2 linked regions of the Prochlorococcus marinus str. SB genome follow. Each later gene encodes a partner of the first gene's protein in a complex. Links are inferred from orthologs where the notes say so. Each region holds a gene or a part of one and is shown in the gene's direction. Other genes may lie near its edges.

Region 1 (8,000 bases):
TTCATTAACTAGTGATTTAATTCTATTATATTGGCTATCTTCAACTGAATCACCTGAGAATTCGAATCCTAATCCGCCGCCTCCTTTCTCAATAACTTTTGAACCGATATTAGAGGTCATTATTAATAATGTATTTTTAAAATCTACAGTCCTACCTTTGGAGTCAGTTAATCTCCCGTCTTCAAGTAGTTGCAATAATAAGTTAAAAACATCTGGATGCGCCTTTTCAACTTCATCAAATAAAACGACTGTGTAGGGACGTCTTCTAACCGATTCTGTAAGCTGACCACCTTCATTAAAACCAACATATCCAGGAGGCGAGCCGATGAGTTTACTAACTGTATGTCTTTCCATAAATTCTGACATATCTAATCTAATCATTGCTTCTTCACTACCGAAGAAATATGAAGCTAATGATTTAGTCAATTCAGTTTTACCGACACCAGTAGGACCAGAGAAGATAAAACTTGCGATGGGTCTATTAGGATTTTTTAATCCAACTCTTGCTCTTCTTATGGCTCTTGAGACGGCTTTTACAGCTTCATCTTGTCCAATTAGCCTTTGGTGAAGTGTTTCCTCCATATTAAGGAGCTTGACTGATTCAGTTTCTGTTAATTTTTGAACAGGGACTCCTGTCCATGAAGCCACAATGTGTGCTACATCCTCTTCACTAACAAGAGGACTTTGTAAAAATTTTAAATCACTTTTTACAGGATTATCAGCATCAGATTGATCTTCAACTGTAGATTCTTTTTTATTATCCAAAACCTCTTTAATTTTTGCGGACAATTCCATCTCTTTTTCACGTAATTGGCCAGCTTGATCGAAATTTTGGTTTCTTACAGATTCTTCCTTCTGTTTCTGGACTTGTCTTAGTTCTCTATCTAGCTGTTTTGCTTCAGGCGGAAGTTTAGAGTTTATTAAACGCACTCTACTTCCAGCCTCGTCGATCAGGTCAATAGCCTTATCAGGTAAAAATCTGTCAGAAATATAACGATCTCCTAAGTGAGCGGCTGCCTCTAGGGCTTCATCAGTAATTTTAAGACGATGATGTTGTTCGTAACGCTCTCTAAGACCTTTTAAAATTTCGATTGTATCTTCTATTGATGGCTCTCCTACCATTACAGGCTGGAATCTTCTTTCTAAGGCAGCATCTCTTTCAATATGTTTTCTATATTCATCTAGGGTGGTTGCTCCAATACATTGAAGTTCCCCTCTAGCTAATGCTGGCTTAAGAATATTTGCTGCATCTATAGCTCCTTCAGCAGCTCCAGCACCAATTAAAGTATGCACTTCATCAATGACAAGAATGACGTTACCTGCTGATTTAATTTCCTCCATTATTTTTTTTAACCTTTCTTCAAATTCACCTCTATATTTTGTTCCTGCTACCAAAAGACCTATATCAAGAGTCAAAACTCTTTTATCTTCAAGTATGTCTGGGATATCCCCAGTTTGTATTCTTTGAGCTAAACCCTCAGCGATAGCTGTTTTACCTACACCTGGCTCCCCAATAAGAACAGGATTATTTTTTGTCCTTCTACCTAGTATTTGAACTACTCTATCTATTTCTGAATGGCGTCCAACGACTGGATCTAATTTTGATTCACTTGCTAATTTTGTTAAATTTGTTCCGAATTCATCAAGAGTAGCGGTTTTTAAGTTACCCTTAGTTGTACTAGAACCTGTGCCTACTTCGGCTGTTTCACCTAGCATCCTAATGACTTGAGTTCTAACTTTTGTAAGGTCAATATTAAGATTTTCAAGAACTCTTGCAGCAACACCTTCACCTTCTCTTATTAAACCTAATAAAAGATGTTCTGTACCAATGTAATTATGACCTAATTGACGAGCCTCTTCGAGGGATAATTCCAAAACTCTTTTAGCTCTAGGGGTAAAAGGTATCTCTACCGCAACAAACCCTGAACCTCTACCTATTATCTTTTCTACCTCTATCCTTGAATCTTTTAAGTTAACTCCAAGTGATTTGAGAACTTTCGCTGCAACTCCAGTTCCTTCTCCGATTAACCCCAAAAGAATTTGTTCAGTTCCAACGAAATTATGACCGAGTCTTCTAGCTTCCTCTTGAGCAAGCATAATGACTTTAATAGCCTTTTCTGTAAATCTTTCAAACATTAGAAGATTAAGTTTCCTATTAATAACCTACCAGTAATATGTCAATTTTGTGTTCAGAATGAGCTTTTGTGAATACCCAAAAGTATATTTTATTAAGTGAAATTGAACTTTTTTAGTGATATAGCAAGAAATTACAGTAATTTCAAGCATGCTGGTTATCCGAACAATTAAATTTTTACATTATTTTGTTGTTAATTTTTTTTCTTTTAAGAGAGCATGTGAACCATCCTTATAATAATTTTTTCTTATTCCTACAGTAGAAAAATCAAATCGACTATAAAATTTTTCAGCAGTAACATTACCCTGAGAAACCTCCAATAATATTTTTCTTAAATTTAATTTTTCACATTTTTTTATTAAATAGCTCATAAGATATGATCCAAAACCCCTTTTCCTAAATTTCTTATTTACAACAAAATAATTTATTTGAGCTTCATCAAGAACAACCTGAAAAACACATATTCCAATAACCAAATTTGTAATTAATAATCCAAAGATTTTTGTATCTTCTTTTTTGAATTCGTTAGCCCATTGTGTCTTATTCCATAAGGAAATTGTATCTGAATCTAATTCATAACATAAATCAATATCTTTCTTATAAATTTGTTCGATAGATATCATTTTATTATGTAATTATGTATATTTAAAAAGTTCAAATCTAGAGTCATTATAAAATATGACGGTTTTGGCAAAACTTTATTTAAAGTTCTCCCATGGAAGAAAAACAATCTTTTTTAAAAGAGAAAATTGACTTAGAAAGTCCTAATAAAAATATTGTACCTATTTCCACATCCATTGGAGGAGATGGGAAATTGTCAGTTGGCGGATGTTCTATTGAAGAGTTGGTTAAAAGATATGATTCCCCCCTTTATATATTGGATGAAATCACTTTGAGAAAGTCTTGTAGAGCTTATAAAAAAGCATTAGAAAAATATTACCCAGGGGAATCTCTACCTATATATGCTTCCAAAGCAAATAGCTCTATATTCATGAGTAATCTTGTTTCCTCAGAAGGTTTAGGACTTGATGCAGTGTCAGAGGGAGAATTATTAACTGCTCTAAAGGGTGGGGTACCAAACGAAAAAATTGTTTTTCATGGGAATAATAAATCTGATAAAGAAATTGATTTCGCAATTAGAAATAACATCAAAATAATTGTAGATAATGACTATGACTTAAGAAGATTAGAGGAAGTATCAAATTCATTAGATCATGACTTAGAAATAATGATTCGCTTTACTCCTGGAATCGAATGCCATACACATGAATACATAAGAACAGGTTCATTTGATAGCAAGTTTGGTTTTGGAATTGAATATCTGAATAATTTATTTGCGACCATAAGCGAAACTAAACATTTAAAATTAAAAGGCCTACATGCCCATATTGGTTCCCAGATCTTTGAACTAGACCCACATAAGGATCTAGGTGAAATAATGGTAAAAGTTATTTTAGACGCCAAAAAATTTGGCCATAATATTAATGAACTTAATGTCGGTGGAGGTTTAGGCATTAAATATACAACATATGACGATCCACCTTCTATCGATGAATGGGTTAAAACAATTTCCAACTCGGTTTTTAAAGCTTGTAAAAAACACAATTTAGATCTACCAAAATTGATGTGTGAACCTGGAAGATCCATCGTTTCTACAGCAGGCATAACAATTTACAAGATTGGAGCTTTTAAAGAAATTCCTGGAATCAGAACTTATTTGTCAGTTGATGGCGGGATGAGTGATAATCCAAGGCCAATAACATATCAATCAAATTATTCTGCCTGTTTGGTAAAAAACCCCTTAAATATTAACTCAAAAAATAAATATACAATCGCTGGTAAACACTGCGAATCGGGAGATGTATTGTTTAAGGAGATAGAACTAGCAAATTGCGAAACAGGAGATCTAATATGTGTTTTTGGTACTGGTGCTTACAATAATTCAATGAGTTCTAACTACAACAGAATTCCGAGACCTGCATCACTTTTAGTTTGTAATGGAGAAGCAGAGATTATTCAAAAAAGAGAAAGTCCGCTTGATCTTTTGAAATATGATGTTTTGCCTGATCGCTTTATTAAATAAAATTAGGTAAATTTAAATTAATTTTGTTTTTAGTGTGAATTTTTGGGGAATTATAAATTTTAAGCTTTTATTAGATGTCTTATTTGCTCTTGGTTTCGGACTTTTATTATTCTCTAGAGTAAAAGAACAAAGAACATTATGGCTTCTAAGAGGCTATTTGTTTTTGGTATCATCCGCATGGTTTATTCAAAGATATGCATCCTTACCCCTAACATCAAAATTAATTGATGCTGTTGTCCTAGCTTGCTCTCTTTCATTAGCGATTCTTTGGCAAGGAGAGTTAAGAAGATTAATGGAATTACTAGGCACTGGAAGGTTAGCTGTATTACTTGGGAATCCACCAAAAGAATTTAGAGCAACTTCAACTACTATTACTCAGTTAGTTGATACTGCAGGTAAACTTTCTCAAAATAGAAGAGGCGCTTTAATCGTTGTAGATTTGGGGAGTGATTTAAGACCTGAAGATTTTTTATATTCAGGCACCAAAATTGAGGCACAATTATCAACTGACCTTTTAATAAATCTTTTTGCAACAGATACGCCTTTACATGACGGAGCAGTTCTTGTGAAAGGGAATAAAATAATTTCTGCCGGCGTAATACTTCCTCTTTCAAGACAAGGTATAAGTAGATATGGCACTAGACATCTAGCAGCATTAGGTATTACAGAAAGATTTGACAGATGTATTTGTATTGTTGTTTCTGAAGAAACAGGTACATTATCATTAGCAAACCAAGGCAAACTCGAAAGGCCAATAACCAGCAGCAGGTTACAAGAACTTCTTGCAAAATTGATTGGTAATCAAAACTCTATGGGATCAAATAAAGTATCTTTAAGTAAAAATGTCTTATCCCAAAAAACAGACTCAGATGATAATATTATCACTGATATTAATAAAAAAGAGTCAGAAAAATCAGAAATTTTTATTAACAAAAAGGATTAGCTAATGAGTTTAGAAAATGTAATAGAGGATAAAATTAATGACTTATTATTAAAAATAGATAAGCAAAAATTACCCAACCATGTAGCAATAATTATGGACGGCAATGGGAGATGGGCGACCAGAAAAGGTTTACCCAGATCATTTGGTCATAAACAGGGCGTTAATGTATTAAAAAAAGTTCTCAAAGCTGCTAAAAATTTAGGTTGTAAAGTAATTACTGTTTATGCTTTTTCAACTGAAAATTGGACAAGGCCAACAAAAGAAGTTGATTTCCTCATAAATCTTTTTAGTGAAGTTTTAAAAAAGGAAATTAAAGAGATACATGAAGAATCAACAAAAATAAAATTTATTGGGGATTTAACTCCTTTCCCAAAAAATTTAAAAGAACTAATCTCTAGTTCAGAATCACTTACTGAAAATAATAATAAATTTTTATTTAATGTTTGTGTTAACTACGGAGGTAGACAAGAAATTGTTCAAGTTGCAAAAGAACTAGCATTAAAATCTTCTGCTGGGGAAATTAAACCAAGTGAAATTAATGAAGAATTATTTAATTCAGAACTATTAACTGGAGGTATTAAGGATCCAGAATTATTAATAAGAACTAGTGGCGAAAAAAGGATAAGTAATTTTTTACTATGGCAATTAGCATATTCAGAAATTTATATATCTGATGTACTTTGGCCAGAGTTCAATGAGCATGAATTTTTTAAAGCCATAATTGATTACCAATCAAGAAATAGACGTTTCGGCGGTATAGAATCATTACCAAATGAATCTTTTGAAGATTCTCAATATTTATCCTAATAAATATGGCTAATTCGAATAATCAGTTATTAAAAGAAATTAGGTTTGATTGGAATAAAGAGGAGATATTGGAAATACTTAATATGCCTCTTATTGATTTAATGTGGGAATCACAAAACGTTCATAGGAAATTTAATAAGTACGATATTCAATTAGCATCATTGTTCAGCGTAAAAACTGGTGGATGTGAGGAAAATTGTTCCTACTGTAGCCAATCTATTTATAGTGCTAGCGAAATTAAAAGTCATCCACAATTTCAAGTTGAACAGGTTTTAGCAAGAGCTCAAATAGCAAAAAATGAAGGTGCAGATAGGTTTTGTATGGGTTGGGCGTGGAGAGAAATTAGAGATGGGAAATCTTTTAATGCAATGTTAGAGATGGTTAGCGGTGTAAGAGATTTAGGGATGGAAGCATGTGTTACTGCAGGAATGCTTACAGAAGATCAAGCTTCAAGACTGGCTGATGCAGGTTTGACCGCGTATAACCACAATCTTGATACTAGTCCTGAGCATTATAAAAATATTATTACGACTAGAACTTATCAAGACAGACTAGATACTATAAAAAGAGTAAGAAATGCAGGAATAAATGTTTGTTGTGGAGGGATAATAGGCTTGGGTGAAACTAATGGAGATAGAGCATCTCTTTTGGAAGTCCTTTCAAACATGAATCCACACCCAGAAAGTGTTCCTATAAATTCATTAGTAGCTATTGAAGGTACTGGTTTAGAAGATAATCAAGAAATTGATTCTATTGAAATGATAAGGATGATAGCTACAGCAAGAATTCTTATGCCTAAAAGTAAAATAAGATTAAGTGCAGGGCGAGAAAAGCTTTCAAAAGAAGCCCAAATTTTATGTTTTCAATGTGGGGCAAATTCAATTTTTTATGGAGATGAGTTACTAACAACTTCAAATCCATCTTTTCAATCAGACAGAAAACTTCTTAAAGAGGTAGGATTATCATTTAACAAAGATTTTGAAACTCGTGAAAAAACATTATCTTCTTTATGAAAGGCAAAAATTATAAAATAGTCTCTCTTTACTCTTTCTTCCCATTTCAAGAAAACTTAATTATTGATCTAAAAAATAAATTATTAGAAATCGAAAATGAAAATGATCTTTCAGGATTGTTAATTTTTGCTAGTGAGGGTATTAATGGAACTATTTGTGCCGAGAAAAATGTAATTGATTTTGTTATCAATTTAATTAATAAATATGCAGGTAATAGAAATTTGAATATAAAAGTAAACTTTTCAAAAGAGAAAGTCTTCAAAAAATTAAAAATAAAAATCAAAAAAGAAATAGTTACCATGGGTGTCCCTGAAATAAACCCTGCAGAAAATAATGGGACCTATATTGACTCAGTTGATTGGAATAAGTTAATTAAAAATCAAAATACAATAGTAATTGATACTAGAAATCATTATGAGGTTTCTTTAGGTACATTTCAGAACTCTATAAACCCAAATACAAGAAATTTTCGCGAATTCCCCAAATGGGTAGATGATCATTTAGAAACCCATTTAGAAAATAAACAGAATACAAATATAGCAATGTTTTGTACCGGAGGAATAAGATGTGAAAAAGCTACTAGTTTACTTAGAAAGAAAGGTTATAAAAATATTTATCACCTACAAGGGGGTATACTTCAATACCTTGACGATATACCAAAAGAAAAAAACTTATTTGAAGGTGAATGTTATGTTTTTGATAAAAGAGTTGCTTTAGATCAAGATTTAGAAAAAGGATCTTACTCGATTTGTCATGCATGTGGAATGCCAATTTCAATTCAAGATCAAGAAAGAAAAGAATATAGAAAGGGTATCCAATGTCATTTCTGCATAGACAAATTCAGCGATGATGATAGGAAAAGGTTTGAAGAAAGACAAAAACAAATCGATAGATCAAAAGTGGAAAATCATAAAATCTATAAGGACTAATTTTCAAAATCATGAAAGTTGAAGAATTAGAAAAATTAGCAGGTTCCATTGGATTATTAATTAAAATTCAAGTTAGAGAAACTATCGGATT
Region 2 (7,986 bases), on another replicon or contig:
CTAAAGCGGTTGAATCCTCTTGAAGCAGGTATCATAAATATCTTAATTATTAAAAAATTTAAGGAGGCACCTTGAAATATCTTGTATCAACAGTAACAATTTTCAATTCTTATCAGAATATCGACAAGCTTTTTCCCGTCAGTTTCAAATTACTTGACTCTTTTTTAAGTAAAATTACACTATATGCAGCGTCATTAGATTCTAATTATACTGCATGTAGAAAGAATCTAAATAATGGTAATTAGCTCATCCAATATTTATTCCAAAAATAATCTAGATGTTGTAAAAACAAATACTGCTAACAAAAATAACGTAAAAAAATTTTCACAAAACGGACAAATTCAAATCTATCAATCTTCTCATAGAGGAAGCTACACATCTATTATTAGAGACTCTCTGAGAAATGCTGCTCTTGGTAGGAAAGTGCTACTAATACAATTTATGAAAGGAGGAGTCAAACAAGGAGTTGATAATGCAGTAAAGCTATGCGGTAATTTAACCTGGGTAAGATCATCACATTCCTTTGATCAGTATAATTCTGAAGCAATTGTAAATAATAAAAATTTAAAAAAATCTATTCATGAATCTACTATTGAATTATGGAATTTTTGTAAAAAAGAACTACAGTCTGGAGAGAATGACCAAATAATACTTGATGAAATTTTTTTAGCTATTGACATGAAAATTATCGATAAAGATGATTTGATTTCAACACTTGAAAACCGATTTATATCGGGAGATGTAATCCTTACTGGTACAGAGATACCCAAAAATTTATTATTAATGGCTAACCAAATTACCGAACTTCGCTCATAAAACAATGTTAAAAAATGATCTCTGGATAAATCAAAAAGCTTCGGAAGGTATGATACAACCCTTTCAATCAAATTTGGTGAGACATCTTGAGCCTGACAATAAACAAAAGCCAGTTTTGAGTTACGGATGTTCATCTTATGGCTATGATTTAAGACTTTCATCAAAAGAATTCCTAATTTTCAGACATATCCCTGGGACTGTAATGAACCCCAAAAATTTTAATCCCAATAATCTAGAGAAAACTGTTCTTCACCATGATAATGATGGAGACTTTTTTATTCTTCCTGCTCACTCCTATGGTTTAGGAGTTGCTCTAGAAAAGATGAAAGTGCCAGAAAATATAACTGTAATCTGTATAGGCAAAAGTACTTACGCACGGCTTGGGATTATTGTTAATACAACTCCCGCAGAGGCAGGGTGGGAAGGTCATCTGACTTTAGAGTTTAGTAATAGTTCAGGTGCAGATTGCAGAATATATGCTGAAGAGGGTATTTGCCAATTACTCTTTTTTGAAGGCGATCCATGCTCCACAACTTATGAAGATAGAAGAGGTAAATATCAAAACCAACCAGAAAAAGTAACTCTTGCAAAGATCTAAAATGTGTAATGTTGAACTAATTTCGCTAACTCCTGATGCAGAAAAAACAATGGCTTACATTGCAAGAGTCAGCAATCCAAAAAATCAGGAAAATGAAGACTATTCGAAATTATTGAGTTATTGCATAAAAAATGAACATTGGAGTGTTTTTGAACAGTCATTTATGACTTTACAAATAGAAACTAACAGAGGAATCGCTGCCCAAATTTTAAGACATAGATCCTTTACTTTCCAGGAATTTTCACAGAGATATGCAGATAGTTCTCAATTGGGTAATATTCCCTTACCAGAGTTAAGGCGTCAAGATTTTAAAAACAGACAAAATTCGATTCCTGATCTCCCTGATGAGTTAAAAAAAAGATTTAATGAAAAAATTGGATTACATTTTCAGGCTGCTTCAGAATTATATGAAGATTTACTTGCTGAAGGCGTAGCCAAAGAATGTGCGAGATTTGTTTTACCATTAGCAACTCCAACAAGAATCTATATGTCTGGATCATGCAGATCGTGGATCCATTACATTCATTTAAGATCAGCTCACGGTACTCAAAAAGAACACAAGTCTATCGCCGAAAATTGCAAGTCTATTTTTAAAAAAAGTTTTCCGATTGTATCAAAATCTTTAGAATGGTAAAAATTATCCATGACTACGAGGATTAACCTCATTATTTGTATTTTCTTTAATTGTTGAAAATTCACCATTAATAATTTCCTCATAGGGTTCCCCTTCTTTTTTTATATTATTTAGAGATTTTCTTATTTTTATTTCATCTTGCTTACCAATAAAAGTAGATATTAGATTACCATTTTTATCAAAAAGATTAACTTGAGGAATTCCGTTTACAGCAAACTTCTGGATGTAATTACCCCATTTTTGATTATCAACATTTAAAAAAACAAAATTAATATCTTTTCCGTATTCATCTTTAAAAGCAGAAACTTGTGGAGCCATTTCTTTGCAAACTTCACACCACTCAGCATAAAATTCTAGAAATGTAGGCTTATTGTTTGTAAAAGCTATTTCAGGGTCAACAGATAATTCCCCAAAACTCTTTAGAAGGTAAGTTGATTTAAACAAGATATTTCTAAACAAAATCAGTGAAATGATAACAATTGATAAAATCAAAATAAGTATTGTTTTTAAATTTGTCTTTAAAATTTGCTCTCGACTCTCAGATTGCACTATTAAGAAATTACATACTAAAAACATCTTAAATAAGTTAAATAAATAAAGAGAATTGAAATCTATAAGTTTTTAATCAACTGATAAAATAGTAATGACTAAATAATTACCAAAACTTCTTTAATTCCTGAAATCTAATTATGCAATCAATCTTCGGAACTGATGGAATAAGAGGTAGATTTAATGTAGAGATAACCTATTCACTAGCCTACAAAGTAGCATATGCTCTAGGTTCGAGCTTAGAGAATAAAAGTCCAATAATAATTGGAAGAGATACAAGAATTAGTGGAAATATTCTTCTTCAGGCAATAGTTCAAGGTATAAAGGATAGTGGCAAAAAATTTATAAATCTTGGTATCTGCCCTACCCCAGCTATACCTTTTTTAATCAAACAAGAAAAACTGAGTAGTGGGATCATGATATCTGCAAGTCATAATCCGCCAGAATATAATGGCATAAAAATTTTTGATCATAATGGTCAAAAAATTTCTAAATATTTTGAAAAAAAAATTCAGAAATTAATTGAAGAGTCAAATTACAATATCTCAGTCCCTTCAGAAGTGATTCCCCGAAATACAAATAAAGATCTTATCGATATTTATATCAAAAGCCTAATCCAAACAATGGGTGGAGAAAATCTAAGCGGGTTGAAAATAATATTAGACACATGCCATGGATCAGCGGCAACCTGCGCAAAAAAAATTTTTCAGTCTCTTGGTGCTGATGTAAAAGTTATCAATAACTCTCAAAATGGGTTGAAAATTAATATGAATTGTGGTTCTACCAACCTCGAACCATTAAAAAAAGCATTAAGAGAGAGTCCTGCAGATATTGGTTTTAGCTTCGATGGGGATGCCGATAGAGTAATTGGAATAGATTCAAAAGGAAATGTTTTAGATGGAGATCACATTCTTTTTCTTTGGGGTAGAGAACTTATGGAACAAAAAATTCTCACAAATAATTTACTAATATCAACGCAAATGGCAAACTTAGGTTTTGAAAAGGCTTGGGAGAAAATTGGAGGAATTTTATATAGAACTGATGTAGGAGATAAAAATGTGCATGATGCAATTAAGGAAAAGGAAGCAGTTTTAGGAGGTGAGCAGTCAGGTCATATACTTTCAAAAATTAACAACTTTTCTGGAGATGGGATATTGACTGCACTTCAAATTTCTAAATTTTGTAAAAAGAAAAATATTAATCTAAATGATTGGCTTAAAAGTAGTTTCAAACCTTATCCTCAAAAACTAACTAATATCAATCTAGATTTTAATTTTAATAAATTAAATCCAGAAACTAAAAGCTTGATTGATCAAACTATAGAGTTTTTTCAGAAAATATATTCGGATAATTGCAGAGTTTATATTAGGCCTAGCGGCACAGAACCCGTTATGAGAGTTCTAGTTGAGGCCAAAAATCATAAGAAAGTTCATTCTGTATCAAACGAAATAACAAACAAACTCTTTTTAGAAATTAATAAAATAACAAATTAATAATGAATTAAATTTTTATATAAATCCTTTCAAAAATATCAAGTTGATTAAAAATTACATATTTTTCCCGATTTGTTTTAACTTTATTTGGATTAAAACTTTCGGAATAATTAAAATCTTTTTTATCTATTGTTTTAAAATAAAAATTACTTAATATAGTGTAATCCATATAATCAAATAAATCCTTTACATCCGTTTTTATAAAAATTAGTGTCCCTTTTTGCAATGAATTTGAGAGAATGTTAATAAATTCTGGCTGAATTATACGCCTTTTATAATGTCTCTTTTTAAACCATGGATCAGGAAAATTAAAAGAAAGACTTTTTAGATTTTTAATAATAAATTTACTTTGGACATCATTCAAAATATTATTAGCATTACCAAATATAAAATATAGATTTTTAATTTCTCTTTCAATCGCTTTTAATTTAGCATTTTTGACTAATTTCTCACGGATTTCAATTCCTAAATAATTCCAATTGGTATTAACTAAAGCCAAATCAAATAGAAACTCACCAGCAGCACAACCTATATCCAAATGAAGATTCGATTTAGAATCGCCAAACATTTCACTCAAAGAAGGTATTCTCTCAATTTGATTGAAATTACTACTAAGAGGATTAACATGCTGTCTCATAAAATTATCAATATATTCCTAAGAAATAATATAAGGATGCATAATATTCATAACTATGACAATAGTAAGTTCAAAAGTAACAGTTTGATGTTTAATTATTATGTATTTAAAAAGAAAAAGTTTTGAACGCTATTAATCAACTTTCTATTTGGCTATCCTTTCAACTTTCAGTAATTTTCCTTATTGGTATTCCTATTACTCTATCCTTTTGGTCAATTAAAAAAAGAAATAAAGCAGTTTTTAAACTTCTATCAATTTATTGGAAAGTATCCCTTTTATTTTTTATAAGCCTTCTACTTTTAATAGGAAAGTATAATTATGCTCTTGTGATAACGAACATTTCAACATTATTAATAACAGTTTCAGTTTGGTTTTGGAACGATATTAATGATGAATTAAGAGAATATGATTTTTCTCACTCCCTTACCACAACGACAAAAATATGGAGATGGACGATAACTTTTATATCTCTCAATTTCTTTATTCAGACTTTACTAAACTTCAACTGTTTTTCTTTTATTAATTCCGATGCGTGTGCAATATGGCTCCAGCCTTCTTCAAATCTATATTTTATTATAAAAAATTTATTTAATTTTTTCTTTGGAGCTAACTTTACCCTGCCGATATCAAAATTCTTAGGATTATTTTCATTATTAATCTATATTTTAGGCCTTATCCAATGGTCAATAATCAAATTACCTAAAAATGGAAGAAACTCCTGCTTCTCAGAAAATGGCAAAAATTAATTTTATAAATAGTCTTGAAAAAATCAGTTCCGAGATACCTGATAGGATGCTTTAACTAGAGGAATCCATTCTAAAAGAAAATCAAAAAGAACAATTAGAAATAATTATTTTCAAAGGTTTCAGTAGCTCAACAACTCATCCAATTGAAATAGATTAAGAAAAGAAATTTATAGGATTTAGGTAAATACTTACAAACTTTAAACTTTATAAAACACCCTTAACAGAAATCGAAGATAATTTTATAAGAGCAAATCAAAACTCAGTTTTCTTTTTGAATCAAAAAAAACTGGATTTAGGTAAATTCAAAATTAATAATATTTGAACATCTTTTACATAATTTTGTATTTTGGATTCCATTAAACGTTTCTTTTTGATAATGCCAACATCTATCACATTTTTGACCTTGAGCTTTCATTATTTGAATTTTACCAAGTACATTGTTATCAATAATCAGAGAATTCTCCACCAAATCTGATACCACTTGGAAGTTTGATACTATAAGCCAATCCCTAAATACATCTACATCTTGATTGCCAAATTCTTTTAGCCAAGTCAGTGAATCCTCTACAACTTTATCTTCAGGTAAATAATTAACTTCAGTTTCTAAAGCTGCTCCAATTATTTGCTTGTTCCTACATCCTTCTATAGCCTTATTAATTTCAACTCTCAAATTTCTTAAATTTGCAATGTGCTCATTAAGCATCTGATTTTTCCATGACTGCGAAAATATTGGCCATCCTCTTTGAAAGACTGATTTTTCTTCAGTTGAATATGGAATATTTTGCCAAATATCTTCTGCCATATGACAAAGCACTGGAGAAATAAGTACCGCTAAATTTTCAACAACTTTTGACATGACGAACTGACAAGATCTTCTCCTAAATTGTGATTTAGAACTTACATACAACCTATCTTTCGCAATATCCAAATAAAAATTTGATAGATCTACAACGCAAAAACTTTGCAAAATTTGGAAAAATTTTGAAAATTCATAATTTTCATAAGCATTTGATATTTGATCAGTAACCTCAACTAATCTACCTAACATCCATTGATCTAAGAGAGGCAATTGATCAATTTCAAAATTATCAATTTTAGGATCATAATCATGAATATTACCTAGAAGATATCTTGCAGTATTACGAACTTTTCTATAAACGTCTGAAAGTTGCTTGAGTATATTGGAACCAATTGGAACATCTACTGAATAATCTACAGAGCTTACCCATAGCCTTAAAACATCAGCGCCATAAGCGGGATCAATTTTTTTATTATTACCCCCATTAATAATTATATTTGGATCAACAACATTTCCTAGAGATTTGCTCATTTTTCTTCCGTTTTCATCAAGTGCAAAACCATGAGTTAAAACCTTCTTATATGGAGGTTTATTATTGACTGCAACAGATGTTAACAAAGAAGACTGAAACCAACCTCGATGTTGATCTGAGCCCTCTAAATAAAGATCTGCTGGATACTTTAATTCACTTCTAAGTTCACATACTGCGGCCCAGCTAGATCCTGAATCGAACCAAACATCCATCGTATCTGTTCCTTTTTTCCAAAGATCAGATTCTTTTGCATAATTTTCTGGCAATAGATTCTTAACATCCCAATTCCACCAAATATCTGCTCCATGTTCACTAAAAAGTTCTTGAATATGATTAATAATCTCTTTGTTAAGCAGAATATCATTACCATTTTTTTTATAGAAAACTGGAATTGGGACTCCCCATGACCTTTGTCTAGAAATACACCAATCTCCTCTGCCAACAACCATAGAATAAATCCTTTTCTTTCCAGTTGCTGGCATCCATTCAACCTCTTCGATTGCCTTTAATGCCGATGATCTAAAGCCATTTACAGATGCAAACCATTGTTCTGTTGCCCTAAAAATAGTTGGTTTCTTGGTTCTCCAATCATAAGGATATCTATGTTTATAATTTTCTTGTAATAGAAGCAAATTATTTCCTTTTAAATGTTCAATAATTAAATTATTTGCATCTTTCAAGACATTTGATCCTTTGAATTGACCAGAATATTCATTTAAGTTACCTTTTTCATCAACAACACATGTTATTGGTAAATCATATTTTTGACCCACATTAAAATCATCTATCCCATGACCAGGCGCAGTATGAACAATTCCAGTGCCTGATTCTGTAGTAATATAATCCCCTCCAATTACAATTCTGCAATTTTTATTCTTAGAGGGATGTTGATATTCAATATTTTCCAATTTGGAACCCTTAACCTCTAAAAGCACCTTGAAATCTTTATTAAATTTCTTACTTAGTTCAGAAGATAAATCTTTTGCAAAAAGGTAAATTCGTTTCTCTTCATCGATAGCAAAAACGTAGCTTATTTTTGGATTTACTGCGACTGCTTCATTCGCAGGTATAGTCCAGGGTGTTGTCGTCCAAATAGTTATAAAAGAATTAACTAGTAAAAAATCCTTTTTGATATTGGGATTGTCTTGACAGAATTTCAACAGAACCTTATCAGGAACTTGA

Evidence for each region.
Region 2: the proteins of cdaA (region 1) and glmM are in contact, whole or in part, in a crystal structure (PDB 7OJS), measured with the Bacillus subtilis proteins. The link is inferred for Prochlorococcus marinus str. SB from one-to-one orthologs.

Annotation. Positions count from the first base shown.
Region 1 is NZ_JNAS01000001.1:387,083-395,082, forward strand. Bases 3,263-6,205 are described here. They hold cdaA (diadenylate cyclase CdaA), read left to right. Parts: upstream 3,263-4,251; coding sequence 4,252-5,160; downstream 5,161-6,205. Other genes in these bases: lysA (diaminopimelate decarboxylase), read left to right, coding at 3,263-4,217; EV02_RS06335 (isoprenyl transferase), read left to right, coding at 5,164-5,967; bioB (biotin synthase BioB), read left to right, coding at 5,973-6,205. Outside these bases: EV02_RS06355 (ATP-dependent Clp protease ATP-binding subunit), read right to left, coding at 1-2,136; rimI (ribosomal protein S18-alanine N-acetyltransferase), read right to left, coding at 2,317-2,757; more of lysA, read left to right, coding at 2,850-3,262; more of bioB, read left to right, coding at 6,206-6,980; EV02_RS06325 (rhodanese-related sulfurtransferase), read left to right, coding at 6,977-7,909; EV02_RS06320 (hypothetical protein), read left to right, coding at 7,921-8,000. UniProt on the Bacillus subtilis protein: One of 3 paralogous diadenylate cyclases (DAC) in this bacteria, catalyzing the condensation of 2 ATP molecules into cyclic di-AMP (c-di-AMP). Upon expression in E.coli leads to c-di-AMP synthesis.
Region 2 is NZ_JNAS01000002.1:384,679-392,664, forward strand. What follows is about bases 1,985-4,913. They hold glmM (phosphoglucosamine mutase), read left to right. Parts: upstream 1,985-2,737; coding sequence 2,738-4,090; downstream 4,091-4,913. Other genes in these bases: thyX (FAD-dependent thymidylate synthase), read left to right, coding at 1,985-2,048; EV02_RS04140 (thioredoxin domain-containing protein), read right to left, coding at 2,052-2,597; trmB (tRNA (guanosine(46)-N7)-methyltransferase TrmB), read right to left, coding at 4,098-4,727; EV02_RS0108780 (DUF3177 family protein), read left to right, coding at 4,850-4,913. Outside these bases: global nitrogen regulator NtcA, read right to left, coding at 1-35; EV02_RS04155 (cob(I)yrinic acid a,c-diamide adenosyltransferase), read left to right, coding at 235-816; dcd (dCTP deaminase), read left to right, coding at 821-1,414; more of thyX, read left to right, coding at 1,416-1,984; more of EV02_RS0108780, read left to right, coding at 4,914-5,473; ileS (isoleucine--tRNA ligase), read right to left, coding at 5,766-7,986. UniProt on the Bacillus subtilis protein: Catalyzes the conversion of glucosamine-6-phosphate to glucosamine-1-phosphate. Glucosamine-1-phosphate is used for cell wall biosynthesis.